DNA from 3 places in the Flavobacterium labens genome. Region 3 is predicted to be linked to each of the others. Evidence: riboswitches for the same ligand, from Rfam matches in the RefSeq annotation. Region 3 holds a riboswitch; each other region holds the start of a gene.

Region 1 (2,270 bases), on a different contig from region 3:
ACCGGCAGAAGTAGTTGGTTTAAACGGAGCCGAGCATTTAGAATCAATTGATATTGAAGAAAATGGAGCGCACAGAACTATTGCTACGGATTATTTTATTCCGCTTTTTGGATTAACACCAAAATTAGGTCCTATCGGAGACTGGGGATTAGACATTGAAAAAAATGCAATCAAAGTAAATAATGCATTGGATTACCAAACGAATATTCCTGGAATTTTCGCTATTGGTGACGTAAATACATATCCAGGCAAATTAAAATTGATTCTTTGTGGATTCCATGAAGCAACATTAATGTGTCAGGCAGCCTACCAAATCATCAATCCAGGTAAGAAATATGTATTGAAATATACTACAGTTTCAGGTGTTGACGGATTTGACGGAACTCGTAAAGAAGCTCCAAAAGCCGTTGTGAAAGCCATAGTTTAACAACTTAGCACAAACTAGTTAAAAAATATAGCGCTAATACTTGCAAGTATTAGCGCTATGTCTTTACTTTGCACTGTTCATATATTTATTGAAAGTTATCACGAAAGGCGGAGGGAAAGACCCAATGAAACCTTAGCAACCCTTTATCTTTAAAGAAGGTGCTACATTCTACTTTGTACTGAACCAATTTCAGTATTTAAGATAGATAACACACGAATACTCACTTAGTATTTCTCAAACCTTTTCTTGACAACATATATTTTTAGCCTGATGAATTAATTTCAGTATCAGGAGCGAACATTTGGCGTTTTTTTTGCCAATACCGTTCCCGCTTTCCGCTATATCTTTTTTTCTGTCCCGAACCGTCGGGACCAGAAAAAAAAGGATATCGCTTCAATCGGGGCTAAAGAGTTAAAATAGTGAACTTTTGTAATTAATAATAAGCGCTTAATACTTAGTATTGGCGAGAATAAAACAAAAGATGTCAACAATTCAAGAAGCAATTAAAAAAAACATACTCGTACTCGATGGAGCTATGGGAACCATGTTGCAACGTTACAATTTTTCAGAGGAAGATTTTAGAGGAGAACGATTCAAAGATTTTCCACATTCTTTAAAAGGGAATAACGATTTATTATCACTTACGCAACCACAAGCTATCAAAGCAGTTCATGCAGCTTATTTTGAAGCAGGAGCGGATATCGTTGAAACCAATACTTTCTCAGGAACTACAATTGGAATGGCAGATTACCATCTCGAAGATTTGGTATATGAACTCAACTACGAATCGGCACGAATTGCCCGTGAAGTAGCCGATGAATTTACAGCCAAAAATCCAGACAAACCTCGTTTTGTAGCCGGGTCAATAGGACCAACAAACAGAACGGCAAGCATGTCACCAGATGTAAATGATCCGGGATACAGAGCCGTAACTTTTGATGATTTGCGTATTGCTTACAAGCAACAAGTAGAAGCCTTAATTGACGGAGGAAGTGATTTACTTTTAGTAGAAACTATTTTCGACACGTTAAACGCAAAAGCAGCACTTTTCGCCATCGAAGAAGTCAAAGACGAACGCAATATCGACATTCCAATCATGGTTTCCGGAACCATTACCGATGCATCAGGAAGAACACTTTCAGGACAAACCGTGGAAGCTTTTTTGGTTTCGGTTTCACACATTCCATTGTTGAGCGTAGGTTTCAATTGTGCTTTGGGAGCTGATTTGTTGAAGCCCTATTTGCAAACTTTGTCGCAAAATACTTCCTTCAATGTGTCGGCACATCCTAATGCAGGATTGCCAAACGCTTTTGGAGAGTACGATGAAACACCAGAACAAATGCAAGCTTTCATCAAAGAATATTTAGACGATAATCTAGTAAATATCATAGGTGGTTGTTGCGGAACAACGCCAGAACACATCAAGTTGATTGCAGATATTGCTAAGGATTACAAACCAAGAGTATCAACAGCAACAATGTAAACGTAAAGATGCGCTTTACCGCGTCTGAATTATAGCCATGAATTCATTGTAATTATTGGTTTTGAGGCACAAAAAAATAAAAAATGGCACAAGCAGAAACTAGAAGAAACCTTGTATTATCGGGATTAGAGCCTTTAATCATTACGCCGGAAAGCGTATTTGTGAATATTGGTGAACGTACGAATGTTACAGGTTCTAGAAAATTCCTTCGATTAATCAAGGAAGAAAAATACGAAGAAGCACTCAGTATTGCTAAAGAGCAAGTAGAAGGTGGCGCGCAAATCATCGATATTAATATGGATGAAGGAATGCTGGATGGTGAATATGCCATGACAAAATTCCTGAATTTAATTGCTGCCG
Region 2 (2,270 bases), on a different contig from region 3:
TTAAAATTTATATAGCAAAAGCCTCCCAAGAAAATGGGAGGTTTTTTTTTTGAAATCTATTTAGTTGAAAACATAACAAGATTAATTATAGAATGAATAACCTGAAAATCCAGAATACAAATAATTTTAAAGTCAAAAATATGATTTGCGCCAATGCCATTATGTGCATTCGTGTCTGTTGATTCCAAAAGTATAAGTTTATAGCACAACTTAAAACCCTTTTGGATACGTATCTAAAAGGGTTTTTTCATTCAGATTAGTTTGGAAGTATAGAAACATTTCAGAAATCAAAAAATAATTTAAAACAAAACTAACATCGTAAATTCAAATAGTATGAGCACATTAAAAAATTTTCCGAAGAGATTACGGTTACTAAAAGGCTTTAGTATCAGAACCAAAACAGAAAAGGAAAACGATTCAAAAAATGAATTGACCAATCCAAGATTTGAAATATCAAAAAATGATCCTTTGGCGCAGAAAATAGTGCCGAGTTCATTACTGTTTCAAATGTATTCAAAAGAAAATGAAGAACTTTTTATTTAAAAAAGGGATAGTCATTTTAGCTTTTGAATCGCCGATAGTAAATCTCAAATTATGATTTCGACGAAAGATAAAACAATGCTATATTGTTTTATCTTTTGTCGGGATGATGATTCTGTATGATTTTTTCAAGTCAATTTGCAATAAATCAATTAGAACCAATTTGATAAAAATTTGGATGTTTAAAAAAATAGTAGTTAATTTGTGCCTTTAAGTTCAAAAACGTATTGAAATGTTATAAAGAAAGGCAGAGGGATTAGACCCGATGAAGCCTTAGCAACCCTTCGATTTATCGAAGAAGGTGCTGCATTCTACCTTTATTCTGTCCCGAAACTTCGGGATATTTCAGAATCTAAAGGAAAGATAACACAAAGAATTCTTCTAGTTCACTTCTAGCTTTCTTTCTAATATTTCCAGACACAAATCAAAAATCATAAAAGATTTGAAATTGGAAAATAAACCAACATCTATTACATTACAAAATTTCACCACCGAAAGTGGGGCTTTTTATGCTACCATAAACTTAAGTTTTCAAGTTTTTGGACCAGCTTTACATACAGCTCCAATCGTTTTGGTAAATCATGCATTGACTGGAAATTCACAAGTTGTGGGAGACAAAGGTTGGTGGAATGATTTAATTGGTGAAAACAAAACCATCGATACCAATAAATATACAATACTGGCTTTTAATGTTCCGGGAAATGGTTTTGATGATGCTATCATTGAAAATTATTCGGATTTTAATACCAGAGATATTGCCAGAATTTTTATTGAAGGCATTCATTTTCTTAAAATCAAACAGCTTTATGCCATTATTGGCGGTTCTGTTGGCGGAGGAATTGCTTGGGAATTGGTTGCATTGGAACCAAAAATCACACAACATTTAATTCCTATTGCAACCGATTGGAAATCGACAGACTGGTTAATTGCCAATTGCTTTTTGCAAGAGCAAATTCTCAAAAATTCTTCAAAACCTATTGAAGATGCTCGAATTCATGCCATGCTTTGCTACAGAACTCCCGAATCTTTTACTGCAAAATTCCAGAGAACTACTAATGAGGAATTAGCCATTTTCAATGTAGAAAGCTGGCTGAGTCATCATGGTAAAAAGCTTCAAAAACGTTTTCAAATTTCGTCTTATAAAATGATGAATCAATTGTTGAAAACGATAGATATTACCAGAAACAGCAATTCATTCGAAGAAGTGACATCAAAAATTGAAGCTGATATTCATATCATCGGAATCAATTCAGACTTGTTTTTTACTGCAAATGAAAATAAAGCCACTTTCGAGGAATTAAAAAAATATAAAAATAATGTTACCTATCAGGAAATAGTTTCCATTCACGGACATGACGCTTTTTTGATAGAATACAAACAATTAGACAATTTGCTTCAGGATATATTCTAAGCCAAAAAACACAACACAATGAAAATATTAAAATTTGGAGGTAAATCGTTATCGAATGGCGACGGAATAAATAAAGTGATTGCGATTATTACCGATAAAGTAAATCAAGGAGAAGAAATTGCAATTGTAGTATCAGCAAGAGGAAATGCTACGGATGAATTGGAAGAAATTTTAAGTATTGCTTCTAAAAACGGAGATTACAAACCGCTTTTTGAAGATTTCAAAAAGTACCAACAAGACGATTATCAAGACGTAGATTTGTCTGAGGAATTCAATGTTCTAGAAAAATTATTTGAAGGCGTAAGTTTAATTGGCGATT
Region 3 (2,270 bases):
ATTGCAGCTGTCTTTTTAGGATTTAAATTGTACTCATCGTTAATTTCTTTAGCAATAGGTCCCGTAATTACAATAGAAACCGTGTTGTTGGCTATCGCTAAATTTGCAAAACCTACTATAGCGCCAATTCCCGCTTGAGCCGATTTTTTACTTTTAATTAGTTTTTTAATTTGAACTAATAAATAGGTTATTCCACCCGCTTTATCTACCATAGCTGCTAAACCTCCAGTTAGCATTGACAATAAGAAAATATCAGTCATACTGGTAAAGCCTTCATATATCTTTTGCGTAAACTCCATTAGCGTAAATGAACCACTAAAATATCCAATTATACCTGCTAATAAAGTACCAATAAGCAATGTTGAAAATACATTAACACCCACAACAGCCAATACGATTACTAAAATATAAGGTACAATTGCAATCCAGGAAAAATCACTTTTTGCAATGGCAACAGTCACAATATCCGAGTTTAAACCAAGATAAAAGAAAACTAAAATTGTCAAAACTGCAGCAGGAAAGGCAATGAACAAGTTGATTTTAAACTTATCTTTTAGATCACATCCTAATGATTGCGTTGCTGCAATAGTAGTATCAGAAATCATGGAAAGATTGTCACCTAACATAGAACCACCCAATAAAGCGCCAGATATAAGCGGTAATGAGGCGCCACTTTTATCAGCTAATGCGACAGCTATTGGACCAATCGCAACAATTGCACCTACTGAAGTTCCTGTAGCAGTTGATAAAAAAGAAGCAATCAAGAAAATTCCTAACGGAAAGTAAGCAACATCAATAGTATTTATCCCAAGATTCACAACTGCATCAACTCCGCCCATCGCTTTACTAACCACTGCAAACGCTCCCGCTAGCAAGTAAATTAAACACATGGTCATAATTTTACTTTCGCCACAACCTGCGATTAGCGTAGCAACTTTATCCTCAGTTGAGGATTTGAATAATAAAAAAGCAGCAATTATACCAACTAGAACAGCTACTGGAGATGGGAAAGCATAAAAATCATTCAAAATAATTCCTGCTCCCAAAAAGGTAAAAATAAAAACAAATAAAGGAATCAAGGCAAAGGCATTTCCTTTTTCTTTTGAAAATAAAGTCATAAAAATAATTTTAAATTAAAAATTATGACGAAAAACGAAGCTAAATATGGGAATGTAAACAACATTTTTTCCAAAGGATTTGGCTTATCGTTTTAGCACCTTGCTTGTTGTTGCAGGTTGCTATCCTATTGAAGGATTCGTGATAACGGGTGCAAAAGTAATTAATTATTTATGAAATATTTTGAATTTCATTCAAAAAAATAATAAAACAAAAAAAGCGCCACATAAAAATGTGACGCAATTATAAGTAAGATATTGAAAAACAGTCTTTAAATAATTAGAAAGCTACATTCCATTTTGGCAACCTTCCATTTTCGTCAAGGAAGTTTTGTAAAACTTGCCCTTCTACGAATGTTGGAATCACTTTAGTTTTATCATTAAATGTTTCATACCAAACCACTTCAAGTGTGCTGATATCTTCAATTTTCATTTGTGCTGGCCAAGAATATTTTCTTCCTGTTTTTGCAAATTGGTGTCCTTCAACAATTTTATCTTTCAAACCACCATTTTTAATTTTCAAAGTTCCATTATTTTGAACAGTTCCAGTAGAACCAACCATAATTAGCTCTTTTTCATCACCTACTGAATACACTAAAAACACTCCAGAACCTTCTGATGCGTTGCAAACTTCTGCTAAACTATCTTCTGTAGTAAATAAAAACTGATTGGTAACTTTGAAATTTTTTAACTCTTTGTACATATTATTTTATTTTAATTTGAACTGGCTTCGACAAAAAAATACCCCACAAAATCGTGAGGTCCATTAGAAACCATTCGTTTATGTTTGTTCTTATTACAATTGAATCTGCAAAAACAGAAATATTTAATAAAGTGCAAAGATATTTCTTTAATTCAATTAATAATAAAAAAGCCCCACAAATTGTGAGGCTTCTAGAAATATTTAATAAGAGTTTAGATTAACCTAAAACTTCTTTTACTTTTTTACCAATTTCAGCTGGAGAATCTACAACGTGAATTCCACATTCTCTCATGATTTGTTTTTTAGCTTCAGCAGTATCGTCAGAACCACCAACGATTGCACCAGCATGTCCCATTGTACGTCCTGGAGGAGCAGTAACTCCTGCAATGAAACCTACAACTGGTTTACGGTTACCATCAGCTTTAATCCAATGAGCAGCATCAGCTTCTAAT

What was found. A riboswitch is a leader RNA that binds a small molecule or an ion and turns the genes downstream of it on or off. The one in region 3 is predicted to bind S-adenosylmethionine.
Region 1: linked by a shared signal. The riboswitch ahead of ACNQF8_RS06380 (homocysteine S-methyltransferase family protein) and the one ahead of ACNQF8_RS12045 (Na+/H+ antiporter NhaC family protein) in region 3 are both predicted to bind S-adenosylmethionine.
Region 2: linked by a shared signal. The riboswitch ahead of ACNQF8_RS06315 (alpha/beta fold hydrolase) and the one ahead of ACNQF8_RS12045 (Na+/H+ antiporter NhaC family protein) in region 3 are both predicted to bind S-adenosylmethionine.

Annotation. Positions count from the first base shown of each region.
Region 1 is NZ_JBLVPL010000001.1:1,462,100-1,464,369, forward strand. It holds gene ACNQF8_RS06375 (NAD(P)/FAD-dependent oxidoreductase) at 1-427, shown strand, start outside; SAM riboswitch class I at 520-639, shown strand; gene ACNQF8_RS06380 (homocysteine S-methyltransferase family protein) at 909-1,910, shown strand; gene metH (methionine synthase) at 1,994-2,270, shown strand, end outside.
Region 2 is NZ_JBLVPL010000001.1:1,447,026-1,449,295, forward strand. It holds gene ACNQF8_RS06310 (hypothetical protein) at 334-543, shown strand; SAM riboswitch class I at 773-910, shown strand; gene ACNQF8_RS06315 (alpha/beta fold hydrolase) at 989-1,951, shown strand; gene thrA (bifunctional aspartate kinase/homoserine dehydrogenase I) at 1,970-2,270, shown strand, end outside.
Region 3 is NZ_JBLVPL010000005.1:123,829-126,098, forward strand. It holds gene ACNQF8_RS12045 (Na+/H+ antiporter NhaC family protein) at 1-1,118, opposite strand, end outside; SAM-I-IV-variant riboswitch at 1,173-1,269, opposite strand; gene ACNQF8_RS12050 (hypothetical protein) at 1,396-1,818, opposite strand; gene sucD (succinate--CoA ligase subunit alpha) at 2,036-2,270, opposite strand, start outside.